Regions from separate parts of the Mesorhizobium sp. WSM1497 genome, predicted to be linked through region 1. Evidence: riboswitches for the same ligand, from Rfam matches in the RefSeq annotation. Region 1 holds a riboswitch; the other holds the start of a gene.
What was found. A riboswitch is a leader RNA that binds a small molecule or an ion and turns the genes downstream of it on or off. The one in region 1 is predicted to bind cobalamin.

Region 2: linked by a shared signal. The riboswitch ahead of bluB (5,6-dimethylbenzimidazole synthase) and the one ahead of A9K65_RS02000 (aromatic ring-hydroxylating dioxygenase subunit alpha) in region 1 are both predicted to bind cobalamin.

Annotation. Positions count from the first base shown of each region.
Region 1 covers NZ_CP021070.1:433,337-439,326, reverse strand. Annotated here, with positions in the region: gene A9K65_RS02015 (serine kinase) at 1-180, opposite strand, end outside; gene A9K65_RS02010 (PqqD family protein) at 229-660, opposite strand; gene A9K65_RS02005 (hybrid-cluster NAD(P)-dependent oxidoreductase) at 830-1,930, opposite strand; gene A9K65_RS02000 (aromatic ring-hydroxylating dioxygenase subunit alpha) at 1,956-3,203, opposite strand; cobalamin riboswitch at 3,318-3,520, opposite strand; gene A9K65_RS01995 (DUF680 domain-containing protein) at 4,030-4,227, shown strand; gene A9K65_RS01990 (DUF680 domain-containing protein) at 4,307-4,507, shown strand; gene A9K65_RS01985 (DUF680 domain-containing protein) at 4,577-4,822, shown strand; gene ugpC (sn-glycerol-3-phosphate ABC transporter ATP-binding protein UgpC) at 4,902-5,990, opposite strand, start outside.
Region 2 covers NZ_CP021070.1:5,626,831-5,632,820, forward strand. Annotated here, with positions in the region: gene A9K65_RS27675 (DUF2277 domain-containing protein) at 1-154, opposite strand, end outside; gene A9K65_RS27680 (exodeoxyribonuclease VII small subunit) at 265-516, opposite strand; gene A9K65_RS27685 (histone deacetylase family protein) at 520-1,446, opposite strand; cobalamin riboswitch at 1,568-1,748, shown strand; partial or broken gene bluB (5,6-dimethylbenzimidazole synthase) at 1,859-2,476, shown strand; gene A9K65_RS27695 (hypothetical protein) at 2,599-3,582, opposite strand; gene A9K65_RS27700 (TetR/AcrR family transcriptional regulator) at 3,869-4,477, opposite strand; gene A9K65_RS27705 (MFS transporter) at 4,598-5,821, shown strand; gene A9K65_RS27710 (GNAT family N-acetyltransferase) at 5,860-5,990, opposite strand, start outside.

The DNA of each region.
Region 1 (5,990 bases):
AGCCGTGACAAAGCCATGAGCGAAGGCATCCGCCAACGCGCCGGCACTCACAAGCGCGGTCAACTCCAGATGCGGCAAGCCCACCTTGCAGGTCAGTGGATAATGCGCGGCGCTGCTCTGCGCTTGCGCCAGGACATGACGTGCGTAGTCAGTCAGGTTTTCGAGAGTGACGTTTGGCATGGTCTGCCTGTTCCGGAGCTGTCCGGCAACGAGAGCCTGGCGGGCGCCTCAGTTGGCCTGCTTCACCGCGGGCCAGCCGAGGGGCTCCTCGACCTCGTGGATGGGATCGACGACAATGAGGTCGGCAAGGTCGTCATGGATGTCGACCTTGAGGGGCTCGCCGGCAGCGGCGAGCTGAGCCAGCAATTCGCTGGGAACCGGTCTTGCCACGCCATCGGTTGCGGCCGCCAGCAAACCGAATTCGAGCAATTGTGAAACAAAGCCGTCAATCGCGGCGGCATCGAGGGCGCCAATTCCGGTCGCGGCGCCGACCAGTTCGGAGGCAGGCACGCCGGACGACAGTGCATCCCAAAGCCTGCTGCCTGAATCAGAGAAGCCGAAATATTTACCGGTGGTCAGGTCGAGAACGACGGCTTCGCCATCGAAGGATTCAAAGACGATATCCTTGCTGGCAATGGCATATACGCCGGATTGTCGCATGTTTGCTCCCCGCCGAAGCAGGCCGCGGAGATGATCTTCGGGCCCTACGGTCAACCCCACCGTTGCAGGCGTCTAACCATTTGCAGGGTTTTTGGCAAGATGGCTTAGGCCCGGGCGAGCGCAGCTGCAGGCCGCGCGGGCATGGACAGTCTCTGACCGTGCCTGCCGGTCACGCCTCGATTTCAAGCGCTGAAAGCGGCTTCGAGCAACAGGCGAGGATAAAGCCGTCCTCGATTTCGTGATCGAGGATGCCGCCATTGTGGCTCATCTCGACGTCGCCCGCGACCTTCCTCACCTTGCAGGTGCCGCACAGGCCGAACTCGCAGGCGGCGGGAATCCGCACCCCCGAGGCGCGTGCCGTCTGCAGCACCGTCTGGCCGGCGACGCATTCGGCATCGACATCGGAATGCGAGAACCGGATCGGTGTCACGGCCTCCACGGTGGCAGCGGCGCCGTCTTCCGCCGGCGGCGAGAACGGCGCCGGGATCTCCTCCACGGCAGGCGCGGCAAAGCTTTCCTGATGGTATTTCGCCATGTCGAAGCCGGCGGCGTCCAGCATGCCGCGCACGGCGCGCATGAAAGGATCGGGGCCGCAGCAGAAAATCTCGCGCTCGCGGAAATCGGGCGCCAGCAATGGCAGCCGGATCGCGTCGATGCGGCCCATATGGCCGAACCAGCCCTCGCGGCTCGACCGCTCCTCGATCATGAAGCCGAGCGACAGCCCAGGCATGCGGCTGCCGAGCAGTTCGAGCTCCTTGCGGAAAATGATCTCTTCCGGGCGGCGCGCGCAGTTGACGAAGCCGACATCGGTCCATGGGGCGCAGTCGTTCAGCCAGCGCAGCATCGACATCATCGGCGTCACGCCGGAACCGGCCGAAATGAACAGATATTTGGCGGCCGGGTGGCTGTGCAGCGAGAAGTCGCCGGTCGGCCCATAGGCCTTGACGTGCGAACCGGGCGTCAGATGGTCGAACATCCAGCGCGTACCGGTGCTGCCCGCCTGCGCCTTGACCGTCACCGCGATCGAGAACGGCCGCGACGGCGAGGACGACAGCGTGTAGGTGCGCATCAGCGGCCCGTCCGATGTCGGCAGTTCCAGAGTCACGAACTGCCCCGGTTTGTAGCGGAACCAGGTCTGGTTGTCGGAGCGGAAGGTGAAGGTCTTCACGTCAGGCGCTTCGTCGCTGACGCCGATCACTTCCAGCACCTGCAGCCTGTCGTTCCAGGGCGTCATCTGGTCGAGATGGCGATAGAGGCCAAGGTCCGTCATCGCATTCATCCTCTTGTCCCCTGGGCTAGGCGACGCTGCGCAGGGCCGGCCGGCCGCCTTCGGCAAGGCGCGGCCCGATGAACGACGCGTACCACTCGACGAACTGGATCACGCCGCCCTCATGCAGCTCCGAATAGGGGCCTGGTTCATAGGCCGGCGACAGGATGCCGAAGGCGTTTTCCTCGACGATGCGGCGGTCCTGGTCGTTGGTCTCGGTCCAGACATGGGTGAGCTCAGCGAGGTCGTAGTCGACGCCTTCGACCGCATCCTTGTGGACGAGCCATTTCGTGGTCACCGCGGTTTCCGTGGCACTGATCGGCAGCACGCGGAAGGTAACGGCGTGGTCGCCGAGGATATGGTTCCAGGTCGTCGGATAGTGATAGAGCAGCAAGGAGCCGATGCGGTCGGTTGAAACGCTGTCGGACAGGTTCTTCTGGACCGCCCGTTTTCCCGTCATGGTGTAGCTGACGGCATCGCGCAGCAGCGGCGCGCGGGTGGCGCGGTACTGCCCTGCCGGATCGATGCGGAATTTGCTCGGCAAGCCTGATGCCTCGCATCTGGCCCAGTGTGCGACCATTTCAGGGTCGCTGTCGGCGCCATGGACGCCGGTTACGGTTGGAGCCTCGGGGAAGGTCTTGCACAACTCGGGATGATTGGCGGCGCAGTGGTAGCACTCGCGGTTGTTTTCCCAGACCAGCTTCCAGTTGCCCTTCTCGACGATCGTGCTCTCGAAGGCGATCTTTGCTTCACGCAGCCGGTGCGGCAAAAGATAGGGTTCGATCATCGCCCGCATCGGCGCGAAATCTGCCGGTTCCTTGGCCAGGCAGATGAAGATGTAGCCGCCGACGCTCTCGCAGGCGACCGGCTTCAGGCCGAAATCACTCTTGTCGAAACCGTCGGCCATCTGGCGGGCAAACAGCAGGCGGCCGTCCAGCTCGTAGGTCCACTGATGATACGGGCAGACGAGCTTTGCCGCGGTACCCTTCTCCGTGTTGCACACGCGGCTGCCGCGATGGCGGCAGGAATTGTGGAAGGCGTTGATCTTGCCGTGCTGGTCGCGGACAAGGACGACCGGATAATCGCCGACCTGCACGGTGATGTAGCTGCCCGGCTTCGGCAGTTCGCAATCATGGCCGATGAACAGCCAGTCGCGATACCAGATCAGCTCCATGTCGAGCTTGAAGTAGTCCGGATCGGTGTAGAAGGGCTGCTCCAGCGAAAAGCCTTGCCGGCGCCCCTTCAGGAGCCTCAGCATGTCGTTGCGGATATCCATGTCCTGTCCTCGTTCCTAAGGACTGAACTGGTGGTGACGGAGGAAGGATTGAAACACAGGCCGGCTGTGTGCCGGACATGCGCTATCCACCTCTTGACCGCCCACCGCGATCAGTCGAGTCTAAAAATCTCGGGCTGGTTTCCGGGCTCTGGAGTTGTCCTTGCGGACCATCGCGACACCTTCCCAGGCGGTTGCCCAGTGGTCTCCCGTTGCGACTTGAACTCCACCACCGTTGCGGGGGCAGCGCCGGATTCTGACCGGCTTCCCAATTCTCCGCCTCGTCGTCACGAAGCGGCACCTGAGATGGTATGATCTAACCACGATCGCGGGCGCGCCGTCGGCATGAAAACGACATCGTATCCATGCGGCGCGACACGGCATGCGAAACGCTACTGCAGATCGTCGCGGGCCGAGATCCCACCTCCCGGGCGGCCATTTGCCGGCTGCGATCTTCGCGAATCCGACCCTTCGCGGGGGTCAAAAAAGGTTAACGGTTTCGAAAAGTGACTATTAGCTTGCTCTAAAATCGAACCGAACGGTTCGTTTCTGTTGACGGTGCGTGCAGGACGGTGTGAACGCTGGGCCTCTGAAACAGTCAGTGATCCATCAGGTGGATACACCTAACGCACTGATGTGAAGAAGAAAAATGCATCCGTAGATTCCGTTGGCACAATTTCAAGGTGTGGATTCATGGTCCACACGGAACAACTTCGTGATTGGAAAAGACGACCTTGCCCTCCCACATCGGGGCTGTCCGAACGACGCGATTTCATTTCCAAGACACGCCGCTAGACGGACGGAAAAAGACGATACTGGAGTACCAAAAATGAAAAAGATCATTCTCACTGCCGCAGCCCTTCTGGCCATTTCCGGCAGCGCCTTCGCTGGTAGCGACCACTACGGTTCGAACGCCGCGGCAGCCACTGCTGTCGACAGCTCGTACACCGCTTCGACCAAGAAGTCGGAACCGGCTGCTCAGGCGCCTGCCCAGGGTGCTGACCGCAACCTCTTCGGCAACAACTAACAGCCGATTCCCAGTTTTCCGGTCGACGGCGGGCTCGCCCGCCGCCCTGGCGAAATTCAGACATTCAGGAGTATTCAAGATGAACAAGATCCTCATTGCTGCCGCCGCCGTTCTGGCCATCACCGGCAGCGCTTTCGCGGGCAGCGACAACTACGGTTCGAACGGCCCGAACCAGCCTGCCGCCGCTGTGGACCAGTCGTACACGGCTTCCACCAAGACCTCGGAACCGGCTGCCCAGACGCCCGCTCAGGGCAGCGACCGTAACCTCTTCGGTCGCTAACAACCAATTTCGCAACCGACGGCAGCTGTGTCTGCCGTCCTGGCGAAATCCAGAATTCAGGAGACTAAAATGAACAAGATCCTTATTGCTGCCGCCGCCGTTCTGGCCATCACCGGCAGTGCCTTCGCCGGCAGCGACAACTTTGGCTCCAATGGTGCCAATCAGCCTGCCGCCACGACTTCGGTCGACAGCACGCGCACCTCTTCGGTACGCAACACCGGTTCGCCGGTTTACAAGCTGCTGAACTCGTCGGGTGACACCACCCAGAAGTCTGCTCCGCAAGGTGCCGACCGCAACCTCTTCGGCAACAACTAACAACCGAAGTCGATCTCCAAGTCAAAGAGCGGCGGGCCCGGCCCGCCGCTCTTTTTTGTGCCTGACACGGTAATTGCGGTTAAGCCGCCTTTGCTTCCACTTCATGCAACGCGAAAGAACGTCCATCCGCGTCGAAGATATGCAGGTCCTCGCCATTGGCGCTCAGCCGCAATGTCGAGCCGCGCTTGACCTCGACATTGCCGGGCAGCTTGGTCACCAGCGGCAGATCGGCGCGGCCGATGTCGACATAGACAAGCTGCACCTCGCCGAGTTGCTCGACATAGTCGACCGTCCCCTCGAACAGATAGTCCGCGCCGCTGGCGATGATCAGGTCCTCCGGCCGCACGCCAAAGCTCACCGCGGCGCCCTTTGCCGAAGCCGGCGTCGCAATCGGCACGGTCGCCTTGCGTCCGCCGACATGGCTGACGACGGTCGGGTTTCCGGTCTTTTCGATGGTCGCCGGCAGGATGTTCATGGCCGGCGAGCCGATGAACTGGGCAACGAACAGATTGCCGGGCTTCTTGTAGAGGTCCATCGGCGTGCCGACCTGCTCGATATGGCCGTCCTTGAGCACCACGATGCGGTCGGCCAGCGTCATCGCCTCGACCTGGTCGTGGGTAACGTAGATCATGGTCGTGTTGGGCATCGATTCCTTGAGCTTGGCGATCTCGATGCGGGTGGCGACGCGCAGCGCGGCGTCGAGGTTCGAAAGCGGCTCGTCGAACAGGAACACCTTCGGATTGCGCACGATGGCGCGGCCGATGGCGACGCGCTGGCGCTGGCCACCCGACATCGCCTTGGGCAGCCGGTCGAGATATTTGGTCAGCTGCAGGATCTCGGCGGCCTGGCGCACGCGGCGGTCGATCTCGGCCTTGTTCTCTTTGCCGATCTTCATCGAGAACGCCATGTTGTCGTAGACGGTCATGTGCGGGTACAGCGCGTAGGACTGGAACACCATGGCGATGCCCCGCTTCGACGGCGGCACGTCGTTCACCACTTCGCCGGCTATTCTGAGTTCGCCGGAGGTGATTTCCTCGAGCCCGGCGATCGACCTCAGCAATGTCGACTTGCCGCAGCCCGACGGGCCGACGAAGACGATGAACTCGCCCGACTTAATATCGAGGTCGATGCCGTGGAGAATGTTCAGATTGCCGTAGGACTTCTTCAC
Region 2 (5,990 bases), 1.5 Mb from region 1:
TGGCGTCGACGGCATGATCGAAGGCGTGCTGGTTCTGCTTCGAGGGTCGCGTCGTTCCGCTCAGCTTGCGGACGAACTGAAGGGCCGCGTCGCGCACCTCGTCATTGGTTGCCGGCGGATCAAAATTGAACAGGGTCTTGATGTTTCTGCACATCGCTTCCGTATCTCCTCTTGTCCTTGAGCTGTTTCAATCGCAACGAGTTATAGCCTCGATCATGATCATGTCCAAAAACCGGTGAGGCGAGGCCATCGTTCGGACCGGCCTCAATCTGCGTCGAGCGGCTCCGTTCCAACCGGCTTGCCGTCGCGCGACAGCCTGATCTTCTCGACCTTGTCCTCGGCGGCCTTCAGCAGCCGGTCGCAATGCGCCTTCAGCGCCTCGCCACGTTCATAGATCCTGATCGACTGGTCGAGCGGCACGTCGCCACGCTCCAGATCATCGACGATCTTCTCCAGCGCATCGAGTGCCTGCTCGAAGCTCATCGCCTTGACGTCTTCGTTGGTCTCACCAGCCATCGTTCATCCTTTCATCAGTCGCCCGACATGGGCGGCGACCGAAAATGCCAATCCCTGCAGATCGTAGCCGCCCTCGAGCAGGCTTACGAGCCGGTTGCCGCTGTGGCGTGCCGCGCGCTGCATCAGCTGGCCGGTCGCCCAGTCGAAATCATCCTCGGTCAGATTGATCTCGGCCAGCGGATCGCGGTGGTGCGCGTCGAACCCGGCCGAAATGATGATCAGGTCGGGCGCGAAATTGTCGAGCGCGGGCAGGACGCGCGACAGGAAGGCATCGCGAAACACTTCGCTGCCGGTCTGCGGCGCCAGCGGTGCGTTGACGATATTGCCGGCGCCCGTTTCGGTCTTCGCTCCGGTGCCGGGATAAAGCGGCATCTGGTGTGTCGAGCAATAGAGCACCGAGGGATCGTCCCAGAAAATATCCTGCGTGCCATTGCCGTGATGCACGTCCCAGTCGACGATGGCAACGCGCTCGACACCGTGTTTCTTCTGCGCATAACGCGCCGCGATCGCCGCCGTATTGAACAGGCAGAAGCCCATGGCCGTGGTCTTTTCGGCATGATGGCCGGGCGGCCGGGCGGCGACAAAGACGTTGTCGGCGCGGCCCGAAAAGACATCATCGACGGCAGCGTTGGCGGCGCCGATCGCAGTGATCGCCGCTTGCCAGCTCTTCGGACTGGCAGTGGTGTCGGCATCGATGCGGGCAATGCCCTCGTCGGGAATGGCGGCGCGCACGCGGGCGACGAAATCGGCGGGATGCGCGTAGAGGATGGTGGCCTCGTCGCCTTCCGGCGCCTGGATACGTTCGAGCCCGGCAAAGGCTTCCTCATCGAGCACGCGCTCGATGGCGCGCAAGCGGTCGGGCCGCTCGGGATGTCCGGGCGGCGTGAGATGCTCGAGGAAGATCGGATGCGTGTAGAGACGGGTGGTCATCGTCCTAATCTAGTGACCCGGATCGACAAAGGCCATGCACGGGCGGCCGATGACTGGGGAAAATCGCGCCTGCGTCCATTCGTGTCGCCGCAGGCATTGGCCTCGCCGGCGCTTCGGCGTAAAGTCCTTGGCACTGCCTGGTGCCCGCCGCAAGCGGGAGAATCGGGAACACGGTTGAATTCCGTGGCGTGCCCAACGCTGTGAGGGGGACCGCGCCGGTAAATGCCACTGTCGATGACGGGAAGGCACCGGACGCGGGTTGATCCCAAGCCAGAAGACCGGCCTGGCAGGCATCGTCATCCGCATGGTCGGGCGGGTGGCATCAGAGCGACGTGCGTCCATTTGGACGCACAAAGTACGCTCTGACCGTTTTGAATCTGCAATCGCAAGGGGACAAGCGATGCCGGAATATATGACCGCTGCCATTGACGATGGATTCGACCAGAATGCGCGCGATGCGGTCTATCGCGCCATGTTCACGCGGCGCGACGTGCGCAGCCATTTCCTGCCCACCGCGATCGATGACGACGTGCTGGCGCGGCTGCTGCTTGCCGCCCATCATGCGCCATCGGTCGGCTTCATGCAGCCATGGAATTTCATTGTCATTCGTGACATCGAGCGACGCGAAAGGGTGCGCGACCTGTTCCTGGCCGCGCGCGAGCAGGAACTGCCGGCGATCGAGACGGAAAAACAGGCGCTGTACCGCAAGCTCAAGCTGGAAGGCATCTGCGAGAGCGCGCTCAACATCTGCATCACTTGCGACCGGCAGCGCTCGAAGGGTTCGCCGCTGGGACGCTGGCACAATCCGGAGATGGATCTCTACAGCACCGTCTGCGCGGTGCAGAATTTCTGGCTGGCCGCGCGTGCCGAGGGCGTTGGCGTCGGCTGGGTGAGCATCATCGAGGCTGAGGCGCTGAAGCGGCTGTTGGCCATTCCGGATCACGTAACGCCAATCGCCTATCTCTGCGTCGGCCGTGTTTCCGAGTTCGCTTCCAAACCGGACCTTGAAACGCATGGTTGGGGACGGCGGCTGCCGCTGCCGGAACTGATCATGAGCGAAACGTTTTCCGGGCAAGGCGAGACACAGCTGAAGTCCACCGTGGCGCGCCTCAACACCGTTTCTGCCTCACCAGACACCATCCGCCCAGCCGATCAGGGTGTGGCGCCGGCCGTACCCCAGCGCGAACCGCCGAAGGAGGCGAGCGCCTTGTCCTTGAGCTCCCTGAACTTCGACGACGCCTCGGTCAGCCGGGCGTCCCAGGCCGGATCGGGCACCTGGCCCGCGATGGTCTTGAAATAGACCTGCATCAGGCAAGCGATGGCGAAAGGCTCGATGAAGGCCGCCTTGAACGCCCAGGCGAAGACGATGGCGAGCACGAAAGCCCAGCCGGCGAGCTGGCCAGGCATCAGGAACAGAATCGCACCAGCAGGCGCCAGCATCATCAGAAAGATGACGAACGAAACGCCCCACATGATGACCGCCAGCCAGACGGCGTTCTTGACCATGACCTTGCCGTTCTGGGCATAGAGCACGACGCCTTGGCGCGCCGTCTCGAAGGGTGAGGCTGAATTGATGCGGATGTTGTAGCCGAGGATGATCTCGTCGACATAGGTCAGCGACAGGCGGATCACCGTGTTGATGAAGGAGACCAGGCCGCTCAGGCCCGGTATAGGCAGGAAGGCGGCGATGCCGCCGAGCAGGCCGGTGATGGCGCGGATGGCACCCTTGACGAGTTGGTCGACGACGAAAAGGATGTTGGCCTCGGCAAAACGCTGGGTCACGATATCCCTGGCGTAGGCGATCTGGTCCTGACCTGCGGGAATGTCGCGGCCGTCGATCAGATGAACCATGACGGCGATGTGGCCGGCCTTGACGATATAGAGGATGTATTCGCGGATCCAGTAGACCGCGATCGAGACGATGCCAAACCCGACCACGCCGCCCCACAGGGCAAAGGACATGGGCCCGTCGGGATCGGTGGAGATATGGCCGACGCCATAGCCGACCGAGGCACCGGTGCCGGTCGCCATGATGTAGGCCAGCGTGATGCCGAAATAGACGATCATACGAAAGACGATGAACGGCCAGGTCCGCATCATGATGGACACCGACCGGCCGATCTCGAAATCCCACATGTGCCCCGAATCTCCGCCTCAGAGATGGTGGAAGAGGATGAACTCAACCCGGCGATTGTCAATTGCCGGCCCTGGCACCACAGGGCGACGAATTCTGGGCAACGGTTTTCTTTCGCAGCCTCTCGCCGGCGCGTTGTCTGACGGAGCATCACGAAAAACCCGCCTGTGCGGCGGGTCACCAGCGCAAATCAGCACCATGGACGAATATGTACCTTAGCTGAGGGCAGGTGTCAAGAAAAAATTCCTATCGGGAACAGCTGCCGGCACGAAAGCTCCGGTGGGAACTTCAATTCGACTGCGGATCCGGCTTCTTGAGCAGGCCTTCGAGCAGTTGCTTGAACGCCGTCACCACCTTCTTGGACGTCGCTTCGGGGTCGCTCGAATTGGCGATCCGTTGCGCTGCCTGGCTGCTCGCTCCGTTGATCAGTCGCGAGGCCGTCTCGGGGTCGAGGCTCGAGACAACGACCCCCTCCTCCTGCAGCGCGGTCAGATGGTCGGTCATTGACACGATGCACGCACTGGCATTCGGCCATTGCGCTGGATCCCCCAGCACGGCCGGGCCATCCCGGAACATGATGCGCTGGATTTCCGGCTCCAGCGCCATCTCGATATAGGTCGAGCACTCGTCGACGAAATGCTGCCAGCGGGTCGGCGCTCTCGACGCGACCTCATTGATGCGCGCCGCCATCTCGCCGTCGATCTGGGCTATGACCGCCTGCAGCAGCCCCTTCTTGTCGCCAAAATGATGATAGAGCGCGCCGCGCGTCAGCCCGGCCGAAGCGGTGAAATCATCCATCGAGGCTTCCGCATAGCCTGTTGTGCCGAAGGCATGGCGGGCCGCCGCGATCAGCTTTGCGCGCGTCTCGGCGATCATCTCCTTGCGGGGTCTGTGCATGGCTTCTGGCCCTATTCACATACGTAACGTATGCCAATTGACATACGCGGCGTATGCTCTATTTAACAATCATACGCTTCGTATGTAATTGCCGAATCGTCCTTTGTCGAGGAACCACCCATGCAAAATCCCTATGCGGAAATCTTTCGTGCCCCCGGAGCCAAGGGCTTTGCGGCCGCCGGATTCATGGCGCGCCTGCCGATCGCCATGGCGCCCATCGGCATCGTGGCGATGCTGTCGCAGACGCGTGGCGAATACTGGCTGGCCGGAGCCGTCTCGGCAACATACGCGCTGGCCAACGCTTTCGTTGCGCCGCAGATATCGAGATTGGTGGACCGCCTGGGCCAGACACAAATCGTCGTGCCCACCACCATCATCGCGGTGCTGGCTTTCGCCGTCCTGATAGCGGCGGCCAACCAGGACTGGCCGGTGTGGACGCTGTTCGTGTCGGCCCTACTGGCCGCGGCCATGCCAAGCATGCCGGCGATGGTGCGGGCGCGCTGGACAGAGATTTTCCGCGGACGGCCGCAGATGAACACCGCATTCGCCTTCGAGTCCGCGGCCGATGAACTGGTCTATATCGCCGGGGCATCGCTATCGGTCGGTCTCAGTGCTGCCCTGTTCCCGGAAGCCGGCGTTCTGGTGAGCACATTATTTCTCGCATTCGGATCAGCGGCCTTCATCCTGCAACGCTCGACGGAGCCGCAAGTGCGGCCGGTGGACCATGGCTCAAGCGGCTCGGCGATCCGCCTGCGGCCGGTTCAGATCATCACCTTCGCCCTGATCTTCATCGGCGCGACCTTCGCGACGACGGAAGTCAGCACCGTGGCGATCACCAAGGAGCTTGGCCAGCCCGGCGCCGCCAGCCTTGTCATCGGCGTTTACGCGCTGGGATCGTTCGTGCTCGGCATCATCGTCGGCGCGCTCAGCCTGAAGGCGCCGCTGCAACGCCAGTTGGCCATCGCGGTCGCCCTCGTCGCGCTCGGCACGCTGTTGCCGCTCACCGCCGACACCGTGCCACTGCTGGCGCTGACCGTGTTCATCAGCGGCGTGGCGATCTCGCCGACCTTCATCACCGCCTTCGGCCTGATCGAGCGGCATGTGCCGGAGGCGATGCTGACCGAAGGCATTACCTGGGTCATGACCGGCATCGGCATCGGCATGGCGCTCGGCTCGTTCGCGGCCGGCGCGGTGGTCGATGCGTTCGGTGCCCAGAACGGGTTCTGGGTCTCTGTGGCTTCAGGCACGATCGCGCTGGCCACGGTGCTGCTTGGCCAGCGCAGCCTTGCCACGGCTGAGTGCGAGATGGACGGATGCGAAGCAGCCGCGTTTGCTGCGGAATAGTTCCGGCGCGCCCGGGGCCTTAGGCCGGGCGCGCCGCTCTAGGCGGCCGGGCCTGAAATATTGACTCTTCTTGGGTGCGCCAATGCCAAAACTATCGTTGGCGCCCCGTGCAGCATCACCTCTTTTTCGAAGACGAAGCCACATTTCTCCAGCACCCGTCGCGAAGCCG